Regions from separate parts of the Mesobacillus stamsii genome, predicted to be linked through region 3. Evidence: riboswitches for the same ligand, from Rfam matches in the RefSeq annotation. Region 3 holds a riboswitch; each other region holds the start of a gene.

Region 1 (4,216 bases), on a different contig from region 3:
CTGACATACCTGTTATGATGACAAGCTGGGTATCAGTAATGGAACCGGTAGTCATTTCTCTTCCCCCTGAAAAATTAATTTTGTATTTTTCGGATTAATTTGGGTCGAGCCTGTAATGAATCAGCTCGAAATCCGGTGTATACGTAAATGTTCCATAAATGATTCCTTGTCCATGGACCATATAATCGAGAATATGATAATCTCCTGCCGCCATCGGCAGTTCTTTGATGTCCTCTATCCCGTGCCAGGAGATAGTCCCTTCGTCCGTAACATCGAGATTGTTCCCATCTGCCTCAGTAGCATAAAAAGTGAACATCATCCACTCAGATACGACCTGGTCCTCTTCCTTGATGACGAACGTGAAAATCCCTTTAATTTGAGGATTTCTCAGGTAAATACCTGTTTCTTCCCGGAATTCCCGAATACAAGAATCCTTCACAGTCTCTCCTGGTTCCATCTTCCCGCCTGGAGCCACCCACCAATTGCGGCGTGGCTTCTGCAGCAGCAAAATTTTATCCTCTTTCACCAAAACACAATTCGTGACGCGCTGCATTCTGTCCACCTCTTCATCAATATGCATTAGAAAAGTCCGCCGCAAAAAAGGCGGTATTCCTGCATACCTTTCACTTGTTGCTATTTTAATGGAATCCGGACGCATAGCCTTCAATTTACCGGACTTTTTATTCTTTCCATTATACTATTTTTCAGTTTTCCCCACAATGATATCGAAGAGCGATAATTTTTTAAGTGTTCTATTCGTTTGCCTATGTCTGTACCATTTTTATGGATAAAAAAAAGAGCACAGGATTACCTGTGCAACAAGGTTTATATTTTTAAAAGGGGGTCAATTTCTATTTTTATTATATCCAATGATTGTTTCACTACTGTTACAGTTGAATTAATAAACGATGACTTTTTGTTAATTTATCCCTCGATGTGAGGTTTTTCCCATCAATAAGAGCTGTTACGCTTTTGCTTTCAATTCCTCGATCAATTCTTCGACATAATGCTGAGCGTTTTGACCAGCGATACTTCCGTCGCCAGTTGCCGTCACGATTTGGCGCAGCGTTTTTTCACGGATGTCTCCAGCTGCAAAAATACCTGGAACTTTCGTTTCCATCTGCTCATTTGTTTCGATATAGCCGTTGCTGTTTGTAATGCCAAGGGCTTCGAATGGCTTGGTCAATGGAACCATTCCAATGTAGATGAACACGCCGTCAGCCGCAAATTCCTGTTCCGTGCCATCTAGTGTGGAAATTAGCGTCACGCTGCCAACTTTGCCGTCTTTATCATTGATTTTTTTGATCGTGTGATTCCAGATGAAATCAATTTTTTCATTCGCAAAGGCGCGGTCTTGAAGAATTTTTTGCGCACGAAGTTCGTCACGACGGTGCACGATCGTCACTTTTGAAGCGAAGCGCGTCAAATAAACGCCCTCTTCCACAGCGGAATCGCCGCCGCCAACCACTACAAGTTCTTTATTTTTAAAGAATGCGCCGTCGCAAACCGCACAGTAAGACACACCTCGGCCGCCAAGCTCCTGCTCGCCAGGAACGCCAAGCTTTTTGTACTCGGCACCAGCAGAAATGATGATGGAGCGGGCTTTGTATTCCTTATTGCCCACCTTTATTGTTTTATATTCTTTGCCATCGATGACTTCTTTTACATCCCCATAAGCATATTCTGCACCGAATTTTTTTGCGTGGTCAAACATTTTTGTCGATAGTTCTGGCCCAAGAATATGCTCAAATCCTGGATAGTTTTCCACTTCTTCTGTATTAGCCATCTGGCCGCCCGGCACGCCGCGCTCAAGCATCAGTGTCGATAAGTTCGCACGGGAGGTATAAACAGCAGCCGTCATCCCTGCTGGTCCGGCACCGATGATAATGACGTCATAAATTTTTTCTTCTGACATGGTGTACAACTCCTTTGGATATCATAATACGCCAATTTCCGTTACCCATTCGGAAATAGTATTTCCTGCATAAACCTATCCTATAAAAGAAGTGCTGCATAGTCCAAAAATATGCTTAAAAGAGGAATTTGTTTTCCGAAATTACTAAAATGCCTGAAACAAGCCTTATAGCGATTCATTTTTGCCCTTTTTCCTGCTAAAAAAGCTTTCAGAATTATTGACAATTTCGTGAAGAGTGATATGATCAAAATCAGAAAATAAATTCAATAGTGATTTTTTACCTGCTAGGGGAGCCTTTGTGAAGGCTGAGATTAGAGTGAAACTTTAAGACCCTTTGAACCTGATCTGGATGATACCAGCGTAGGGAAGTGGAGTATGTAAAAAGCGGTATCCTTTTCTTTTACTGCCAATACAGCCACTTTCTGCCTGCAGAAAGTGGCTTTTTTATTGGAAAAATTCAGCATCTTAAAAATCACTTACCAGGAGGGAATTATGTCTACTTTTACCCAGTTGATCCGTCAAGAAGCAAATGCCATTTGGGAAGCAAATTTGGACCATCCATTCGTTCAAGGAATTGCCAAGGGTAGCTTGCCAATTGAAAACTTCCGCTACTATGTTTTACAGGATTCGTATTACCTTTCTCATTTTGCCCGCATCCAGGCCATTGCTGCTTCAAGGGCTGAGGAATTGTCGATTACCGCTAAAATGGCAGCCCATGCCCAAGGAACCTTTCAGGCAGAGCTAAGCCTCCATGAAAAATTCATCGGCCAGCTCGGAGTGACGAGGGAGGAACTCCAAAGCTTTCTGCCAGCACCAACGGCATATGCCTATACTTCCCATCTATACAGGGTGGCGGCTTCAGGTAGCCTTGGAGAAATCATTGCCGCCATGCTCCCCTGTTACTGGATTTACTACGAAATTGGCGAGACGCTTAAACACGCAGCCCCTGAAACACCGATCTACCAGGAATGGATTGCTGCATACGGAAGTGACTGGTTCAGCGAGCTTGTAAACGAGCAGCTCAGCCTTCTCGATACGATTGCTGAAAATGCTTCGGAAAAAGAAAGAGAAAAGATGAAGCAACACTTTATCTACAGTTGCCATTATGAGCTCAAGTTTTGGGAAATGGCTCATACGCTGGAAGGCTGGTCAATAACCAATAAGAAAGCAGCGGTCCATTAAAAGGGGGGAAGAAAAATGACAAAGGGATTAAGGCTAACCGATATTTTAGTAACAGTCGTCATTTCGATTGCATTCGGGATTATCTATAAAATTTGGGGACCACTCTATTATGCGCTCAAACCACTTGGGCTTCACCTTGATCAATTCATCTATGGAATGTGGTTCATCGCTGCCATCGTCGCGTTTCTCGTAATCAGAAAGCCTGGTGTTGCATTACTTGCTGAAGTAGCCGCTTCTTCCGGAGAATTCCTGATGGGCTCTGAATGGGGTCTGGAGGTGCTGATCTACGGCATTGTCCAAGGGTTGTTTGCAGAATTGGTTTTGATGGCTTTTGGCTATAAGCGATCCGGTATAATTGTTGTCAGCCTTGCCAGTATAGCTGCATGCACAGGTTCCTTGATCATGGACTTTTATAAAGGGTATATCGAAGACCTGGCGACATGGAATCTTGTATTATTGATTGTCATGAGAGCGGCAGGTTCCATTGTTTTTTCCGGACTGCTGGCAATCGGAATCGTGAGAGCTCTGGAGCGAACAGGTGTGACGGCTATCCTCCGGCCGACTTCTCAAGATGACTTTGATTCATTGAACCACTAACAGGAGTGATTGGATGCCAATAGTATCTTCATTTGAAAAGCTGAGACTAAAGTTTCCCGGAACGAAAGAATTGCTATTCGAGGATCTGTCCCTATCCTTTGAAAAAGGCGAAAAAGTGCTCCTGCTTGGTCCTTCAGGCTGCGGCAAATCGACGTTGTTACAGGCACTTTCAGGGTTGATTCCAAATTCGATTGAGGTACCGCTCAAATATGCTGACTGCACCTATCCAGATTCCTGGGGATTTGTTTTTCAAGATCCAGACTCCCAGTTTTGCATGCCATATGCGGATGAGGAGATTGCCTTTGTATTGGAAAATCTTCAAGTCCCGCGAGAACAGATGCCTCAAAGAATTTCCGAGCTGTTGTCATTAGTCGGACTTGACCTGAAGGACCCGCATGCACGAATCAATACTTTCTCTGGCGGCATGAAGCAGCGGCTGGCGATTGCATCGGTGCTGGCCCTCGATCCAGAGGTGCTGTTCTTTGATGAGCCGACCGCAATGCTTGATCCAGAAGGGACAAT
Region 2 (4,216 bases), on a different contig from region 3:
ACCCTGAATCTTCAAGCAGCGAAATGAAAAAGAATAAAATAAAAATTTGTGGTACAAATACCAGGACTCCTCCTACCCCGGCGACAATTCCATCAAGGATAAGGTCTTGAATAAACGAGGATGCCCCTGCCAAGTTGAGTGCTGCTGTGATTCCAGCTGTAACGGGTCCGGATAGGACTGCATCCAATGCATCGGACAGTGGGAAGCCGAGCCAGTCAAAGGTTAGCATAAACAGGATGTACATCATGAAGAGAAAGATTGGGATCCCGAGGAATTTATTCGTCACGATCCGATCGACTTTCTCCGACAAAGGAATTTTCCCATCTACTGGAATGGTAGTGGCTGCAGACACAATTTTTTCGATTGCATCACTTCGTTTTCGGTGGATCACCTGGTCGAGCGCTTGTATGCCGCCCGATTGTTGCTGCTGTGCAACCGTTACTGAATCGACAATGGATTCAATTTCTGCCTCTGGCAAAAACGTTGTTAAATAGGTTTTTACATAGGGATTTCCCTCAAACAGTTGAATCGCCAGCCAGCGAACAGGATGCCTTGTCCTCCCATTCAGCTTCTGTCCCAGCTGGAGAATTCCCTCCTCTATCGCTTTTCCATAATAGACTAGCGTTTTTTCGCTTGACACTGTCGCTTCTCCTGTTGCCAGTTCCGCAAGTTCCTTACAGCCTTTTCCCGACCTTGCCACTACTGGAGCAACATGGACACCCAATGATTTTGACAACTTTTCAATATCGATTTGAATGCCTCTGTTTTTTGCGACGTCCAGCATATTCAACCCAACTGTGACTGGTGCTCCATATTCCAAAAGTTGCAGGGTGAGATGTAAGTTCCGCCTTAATTGGGACGCATCCAAGATGTTCAAAAGCTTCTCAAAAGATTCTTCCAGGAAGAAGTTCGTAACCACCCCTTCATCCTTCGACAATGGATTGAGCGAATAGACTCCTGGTAAATCAATCAGCTGATCCTTTCCATTCTTAAAAAGGCCAACTTTCTTTTCGACCGTTACTCCGCTCCAGTTGCCAACATATTCATATGATCCTGTTAAGTTATTAAATAATGAAGTTTTACCGGTATTTGGATTGCCGATAAGCGCGATATTCATCATACCCGCTCCACTTCGATCCGTAATGCTTCTTTGCGGCGGATACCGATGCATTGACCGCACGATTCCACCATGACCGGGCCGCCAAAAGGCAGAATGCATTTTATGCACACTTCTGATCCTTCAGCGATCCCGAAATCTAGCAGTCTTCGTCTGACAAATTTATCCGTTCCCGCAATATTCATGATCCGGCCCTTTTCACCAGTCTTAAGATTTCCCAGCATAGCCATCACCTTTTTTAGTTTCTTAAATTTATTGTATCAGAAAATCATTGACTTGAGGTAACTAATTGAGAATGATTATCTTTATTTAATCAGGTACTGATCTATTTTACTGTGATATAAATCACGAAGCACCAAAACGCCATAAAATCGACAATTTTTAAAAAAAGAGCTGAACGAATTGTCAGCTCTCCTTGCATTTCATATTTTTATTGCTTCGATCTTACCATCCTTGACGGAGCGGAGCTAATAACAAGAATGATCATAATGGCGCTTAAGATCATACTTGGAAGCATATAGGTTCCATTGTAGATGAGTGAATAAAGCCATGCTGGCTGTCCTTCTGGTGCCCAAACTCCGAAAAAGACCCAGCCAGAGAAAAAGTGAGCGATAAAGCGAAGTGCGCTTCCCACGAAGGTACCTGCGATAATCCAGCCAATCCACTTTTTTTTATCTCCATTTTTGATATTCACTTGGACTTGCTTGGCAAATAGACCGGCAAATCCTAAAACAGTAAAGGCAATCAAATAATCGATGATCCCCTGAACAGGATGGAAAATTTGCGAAAAGCCTAGGATGAATTGCAATAGCCCCAACAGGAGACCAGTAATTGCCCCTCCCTTAATTCCCCAGCGAAATGCCATCAAGAATACCGGCACCATTGCGATGGAAACCGAACCTCCCTGCGGCCAAATTCTCGAAAATAAAAAACCGGAGAATAGATCCAGCAAATAAGCCAGTGCCGAAAATACCGCAATCTCCACTAAAAATAGAGTCTGTTCTTGTTTCATTTTTGTTCCTCCTCCTTTTCAGAATGAGGTCCGTTTTCAACACGCCTTATCTGCTTCAGTAACAAAAAAAGCAATCAGGGATCGATATAGGCTCCCAAGATTGCTTTCCTATCGCATCCACATTCCTTCGCTAGCATTACCTAACAGGTTCAAAGGGTAAGAACTCGGGCGCTCACTCTCAGCTACACATGGCAGCTCCCCTTGTGGTTATTATTTAATTTCTACATTATGAATATACTCCTTCTTCCATTCGATCACAAGTCAAAAGGGAACCTCCATGTCGATCAAACTAGAAAAATCTCCATCAAAGTAGCAAAAATATCGGTCTTTTGTCACGTTTTTTTCTTTTCGACGCATTTCCACGGATGTTCTCATTTTTCGACAAAGGGATTCCGTGATTTTACAGCGAATTTATATACCGAAAAGAAAAACTGGAGGACTACATAAAAATGCTGCCAATTATGGACAACCGATTGTTTAGCTTCCTCATTAGCGAAAGGGAGCAACTCATAGCCGATTGGACTGTTAAAATTATCGTCTCGGAAGATGATCCGTATAGAGAGAAAATAACCAATAGCGCGGAGAAAATGTATGAAATCATTCTCTCTGTTTTTTCTGACACAAAGGAAGAACTGGAAGAACATCTCCAAAGTCTTGCTTTCATGGTAGGCGAGGAACAAGTTCGCACAAACATCAATATTGGTGATTTTGTTTTCAATGTTAATTCAGGCCGATCGATCATCTACAAGCATCTGCATAAAATGAATGTTGAGTGGCCTGAAATACAGGAGGCAATCAACCGTATTAATTACTGTTTTGATACCTTCCTGTATTATTCGGTCTCTTATTACAATGAACAGAAAAACAAAATCATTGAGGAAAAAAATCAATTTATCGACTCTACCCATAAGGACCGGCTGACATTGCTTGGCCAGATGACATCAAGTTTTATCCATGAATTCCGTAATCCACTGACTTCCATCCAAGGATTTATTCAACTATTGAAGTCTGAACACGAGGATATGAAGTATCTAGATATCATATCGAGTGAGCTTGAACAATTGAATTTCCGAATTTCTCAATTTCTGCTTCTTTCGAAAAAAGAATTAATTGGAAAGGAAAAAAGTCTTTTTTCCTTAAATAAAATGATCGATGAGGTATTGAACTTCCTATATCCCAGCATCCTTGACACCAATGTAAGAATTATCATGGAAGTAGCGGATGACATGGAATTGTATGGCTATGCCGATGAAATCCGACAAGTTTTGATCAATATTATTTTCAATGCGATTGATGTTCTGAGCCAGTACCGTACGGATCCTAAAATAGAAATCAAGGGATGCTTCGTGAATGATACACATATAAAAATCGAGATTTCCAATAATGGTCCGGTCATTCCCGACCAGCTGCTGAAGACGATTTTTGAACCTTTCGTGACAACGAAAACACTTGGAACTGGTCTTGGGTTATTTGTCTGCCGGGAAATAATTGAGAAGCACAAAGGCATTCTTGCCTGCTCATCCGAACCGGATAAGACTTCCTTCATTATGCTTTTGCCATTACTTAGATTGGAGAACGAATAACATAATCTTGACCCTGCCAGCGCTGGCAGGGTCTGATTTTTTCTTAATACTCAAGTGTCCGTTTATCCTCTGTATTTGTGATTCTGCTCCTCCCCTTTTGAAGGGAGTGCTTTTTTTCCGTTTCCGCTACAATGACAGCACACGCTGCATCCCCTGTGATATTGACAGCTGTACGCGCCATATCCAGCAGACGGTCAATTCCGAGAATCAAGCCGATCCCTTCAACCGGGAGGCCGACAGACTGGAGAACCATGGCGAGCATGATCAAACCAACGCCAGGAACGCCAGCAGTGCCGATACTTGCCAGTACTGCGGTTAACACAACAGTCACTATCTCCGTCATCGTAAGGTCCACGCCATAAACCTGTGCAATAAAAATCGTAGCTACTCCCTGCATGATTGCCGTTCCGTCCATATTAATCGTTGCCCCAAGAGGCTGAACAAAGCTGCTTACCGGCTCTGGAACACGAAGATTTTTTTGGGCAGTTTCCATTGAGACGGGAA
Region 3 (4,216 bases):
AGCATCGAGATGGGCTATCCCATTCAACAATGGAAGAATCATCGTCTTGTCGCCAACATAGGGACGGATGCTTTCAATAGCTCCATCGAGATGATAGGACTTAGTAGAAACGAGAATCACATCATATGGCTCTGGATGCGATCCCGATACAATTGTCTGTGGATCTGGAACATGCAAATCGCCATGGATGCTTGTAACAACGAGACCGTGCTCCTTAAGCTGCTTCTGTCTTTTTTCCCGCACAAGAAATGTCACGTTTGCTTCCATTTCCAGGAGCCTTCCGCCAAAATAACCGCCGATTGCGCCTGCACCAACAATTAATATTTTCAAATCTTTCAACCTCCTGAATATGCCAATTCCCTGATCTTGAATTAAGCCTTTGCTTCAAAAAGTGATGCGATTTCCACAATGGTTTCAACAGATTTGAGCATGTTATCCACAGAGATATATTCGAACCTTCCGTGAAAATTCTCGCCACCGGTAAAAATATTTGGTGTTGGCAAGCCCATATAGCTAAGCTGCGAACCGTCGGTGCCGCCGCGTATCGGTTTGACAATCGGTTTGATCCCGCGGTTCTCCATTGCCTCATACGCGATATCAACGATTTCTTTTACTGGCTCTATTTTATCCTTCATATTATAGTACTGGTCGTTCATTTCAAGCTTAACACGAGTTTCGCCGTAAGTAAGCATCAGTTCATTGGTGATTTTCTGCATCAACTCTTTGCGTGCCTGGAAGCTGTCACGATCAAAATCACGGATGATATAGGTCAGTGTTGTTTCCTCGACATCTCCATTAATCGAGATGAGGTGGAAGAAACCTTCATATCCTTCAGTATGTTCAGGCGCTTCTTCACTAGGAAGTTTGCTGTTGAATTCCATAGCGATTTTGGCTGAGTTCACCATTTTGCCTTTTGCCGTGCCTGGGTGGACGTTCTGTCCTTTAAAAGTTAGCTTAGCACTGGCGGCATTAAAGCTTTCATACTCTAGCTCGCCAAGTGGACCGCCGTCCACCGTGTAAGCAAATTCAGCATGAAACGCTTCTACATCAAATTTATGAGGCCCTCTGCCAATTTCCTCATCGGGAGTGAAAGCAACACGAATTTTGCCATGCTTGATTTCTGGGTGCTTGATCAAATAAGCCATTGCCGTCATGATTTCAGCAATTCCTGCTTTGTTGTCAGCCCCGAGAAGAGTTGTTCCATCTGTTGTTATCAAAGTATGGCCTTTATATTGAGGCAGTTCAGGAAAATCTGCTGGTGACAGAATGATATTCTGCTCCTTATTCAGGATGATTGGATTGCCATCAAAGTTTTCGATAACTTGAGGATGAACATTTTTTCCGGTAAAATCAGTAGCCGTATCAAGGTGCGCCAGGAAGCCGATTGTTGGAACTTCTTTAGCAGTATTGGCGGGGAGTGTCGCCATCACATAACCATTTTCATCAATCGTGACGTCCTCCATGCCGATTGACTTTAGTTCTTCCCCAAGCATATTAGCAAGGGTAAGCTGTCCTTCAGTCGACGGAGTTGACTCACTGTTTCCATTCGATTGGGTATCGATTTTTACATAAGAAGTAAATCTTTCTATTAACTCGGTTTTCATTGCTTTCATCTCCTATCCGTATGTATATTTTCATAGTAGCATAAATAACGAAAAACTCCACTTTAAAAAGAATGAAAATTCCATTTTTTGTTGTATAATACAAGAAAGGGGGCTGGACAGTGTGAGTTATGTTTTCACGTTTATTGTACTGTTTGTTGTGTTTTATTTGATTATGAAGGTCACCCGCTCAAGAAATTTCCCAAGCAATGATTACACTCCATTTGACAATTTAACCGAAGGGAAGAAGAAAGATGATTGATCTTGGCGTTGTGATTGTTTTGATGCTGTCACTCTGGTCCATTACGGTTACCCTAAAAAAATTGACTGCAAGTATTCTCCAAAAGCAGGATCAGCAACTCAAGCTTCTGGAAGAAATCAAGGATAAATTGAAAAATATTAGTTGATGAGCTCGACCCTTTACATATAAAGCAGAAAGAGTTACGATTAAAGGAACTGAATATTCCATGTTCTACTAGGGGCGCCCTGTTGCGGGCTGAGAGGAAGATGCTAAGTCTTTTAACCCTTCGGACCTGATCTGGGTAATACCAGCGTAGGAAAGTAGCGTGAGAGATGTTTTCTTACTTTGCTTTTAAGCCAGGTCCATTAGTTGGAGCTGGCTTTTTATATTTAGGCTAAAATTTTAGGGGGGTAAACGAATGGAAATCAAAGATCAAGTTGTGTTAGTAACTGGAGGCAGCCGTGGGCTTGGTGCCGAAACAGTAAAAGCTTTTGCAAGAGAAGGTGCGAAAGTTATTATTAACTATTTTCAAAACGAAGAAAAGGCAAGGAAGCTGGCAGAAACGATTGGGGAAAATGCACTCGCTGTCAGAGCAGATGTCAGAGATCCAGCGCAAGTTCAAAGCATGTTCCGGATGGCACAAGAGCATTATCGAACACCAGTAACAACGATCGTGAACAATGCGCTTGTCCACTTCAAATTTGACCCTGTAGCCAACAAGGATGCTTTTGCCGTTGGCTGGGCAGATTATCAACAGCAGTTTGAAGGAGCGGTCCGCGGTGCATTGAATACCATTCAAGCTGGGCTGCCAGATATGAAAGAAGCGAAATTTGGCAGAATCGTCAATATCGGCACGAATCTGTTCCAGAACCCGGTTGTCGCCTATCACGACTACACAACAAGCAAGGCGGCTTTGCTTGGATTCACGAGAAATATGGCGAATGATCTCGGCAAGTACGGGGTAACTGTCAATATGGTTTCTGGAGGGCTGCTAAAAATGACCGACGCAAGCTCTGCTACTTCGGATGAGGTATTCAAGCTGATCGAAGCATCAACACCGGTCCGAAAAGTTACTGATCCTGCTGAAGTTGCAGATTCGATTTTGTTTTTCGCCTCTCCATGGTCGCGTGCGGTAAATGGACAAAACCTGGTCGTAGATGGCGGCCTCGTAATGGATTAAAATTCGCAGCCTGAGGAATGGAGGAGGAATTTTTATGGAAAAACGAGAAATTGCTGGTTTGCTGGAAAAGGTGCGCAAGGAGAATCCGCTCATACATAACATCACCAATGTTGTGGTCACGAATTTTACTGCCAATGGGCTTCTTGCTTTGGGGGCATCGCCGGTGATGGCTTACGCACAGGAGGAAGTTGCCGAAATGGCAGGCATTGCGGGTAGCCTTGTGCTGAATATTGGGACATTGCTTCCTGAAATCGTCCAGTCGATGGTGATTGCCGGGAAGGCGGCAAATGAACAGGGAGTTCCTGTTATTTTTGATCCAGTCGGTGCCGGGGCAACTGCTTATCGAACCGAGACAGCAAGAAGGTTGATGGAAGAACTGGAGATTGCAATTATTAGAGGAAATGCTGCAGAAATTGCCAATGTTGCTGGGGAGAACTGGAGCATCCGCGGTGTTGATTCTGGGGAGATTGCCGGAGATGTTTTCAAGCTTGCCGTTTCCGCTGCTAAAAAGCTCGAGACCATCGTCGTGGTTACAGGCAAAGACGATATTGTTACGGATGGTCGTTCAGCATTTGTGATCCATAATGGGCATTCCATCCTGACCAGGGTGACGGGAACAGGCTGTCTGCTAACATCGGTCATTGGTGCTTTTGCGGCCGTTGAAAAAGATTTGCTTAAGGCTGCAGCAGCGGCGGTAACCACCTATGGAGTGGCAGCCGAAATCGCTGCAGAAAAATATGCAGACCGTGGACCCGGGAGTTTCCAAACTGAATTTTTGAACCAGCTATACCTTATCAATGAAGAAGATATTAGCAGCAAAAGTAAGTATGAGAAGCAGGGGGCTGATTGATGTGAAAAGAGCGATGACAATTGCAGGTTCGGACAGCGGCGGTGGCGCCGGAATCCAGGCTGACTTGAAAACATTCCAGGAATTAAAGGTATTTGGCACGTCGGCATTGACGGCTGTTACCGCGCAAAATACGCTTGGTGTTCAGGGGGTTTTTCCAATGGAGCCAGAAGCGGTAGCCAGTCAGATTCAATCAGTGGGAGAGGACATTGGAACGGATGCCTTGAAAACGGGAATGCTTTTTAATGCGGGAATTATTCAAGCGGTATCGGAAAAAATAAAGCAATTCGGCTGGGAAAAAGTCGTTGTCGATCCTGTCATGATTGCGAAAGGAGGAGCCTCTCTGC

The links. A riboswitch is a leader RNA that binds a small molecule or an ion and turns the genes downstream of it on or off. The one in region 3 is predicted to bind thiamine pyrophosphate.
Region 1: it holds a riboswitch for thiamine pyrophosphate, as region 3 does, so the genes downstream of both, tenA (thiaminase II) here and J2S25_RS10850 (3-oxoacyl-ACP reductase) in region 3, are expected to answer to the same signal.
Region 2: it holds a riboswitch for thiamine pyrophosphate, as region 3 does, so the genes downstream of both, thiT (energy-coupled thiamine transporter ThiT) here and J2S25_RS10850 (3-oxoacyl-ACP reductase) in region 3, are expected to answer to the same signal.

The regions. Positions count from the first base shown of each region.
Region 1 covers NZ_JAUSUN010000007.1:64,181-68,396, forward strand. The annotation lists gene rapZ (RNase adapter RapZ) at 1-55, opposite strand, end outside; gene J2S25_RS07830 (NUDIX hydrolase) at 95-553, opposite strand; gene trxB (thioredoxin-disulfide reductase) at 965-1,915, opposite strand; TPP riboswitch at 2,192-2,299, shown strand; gene tenA (thiaminase II) at 2,408-3,097, shown strand; gene J2S25_RS07845 (ECF transporter S component) at 3,113-3,694, shown strand; gene J2S25_RS07850 (ABC transporter ATP-binding protein) at 3,708-4,216, shown strand, end outside.
Region 2 covers NZ_JAUSUN010000019.1:6,731-10,946, forward strand. The annotation lists gene feoB (ferrous iron transport protein B) at 1-1,117, opposite strand, end outside; gene J2S25_RS14020 (FeoA family protein) at 1,117-1,341, opposite strand; gene thiT (energy-coupled thiamine transporter ThiT) at 1,548-2,129, opposite strand; TPP riboswitch at 2,235-2,341, opposite strand; gene J2S25_RS14030 (histidine kinase N-terminal domain-containing protein) at 2,579-3,712, shown strand; gene J2S25_RS14035 (dicarboxylate/amino acid:cation symporter) at 3,756-4,216, opposite strand, start outside.
Region 3 covers NZ_JAUSUN010000011.1:84,247-88,462, reverse strand. The annotation lists gene J2S25_RS10870 (ketopantoate reductase family protein) at 1-330, opposite strand, end outside; gene pepT (peptidase T) at 372-1,604, opposite strand; gene J2S25_RS10860 (DUF3951 domain-containing protein) at 1,726-1,863, shown strand; gene J2S25_RS10855 (hypothetical protein) at 1,856-2,008, shown strand; TPP riboswitch at 2,069-2,178, shown strand; gene J2S25_RS10850 (3-oxoacyl-ACP reductase) at 2,261-3,022, shown strand; gene thiM (hydroxyethylthiazole kinase) at 3,057-3,872, shown strand; gene thiD (bifunctional hydroxymethylpyrimidine kinase/phosphomethylpyrimidine kinase) at 3,850-4,216, shown strand, end outside.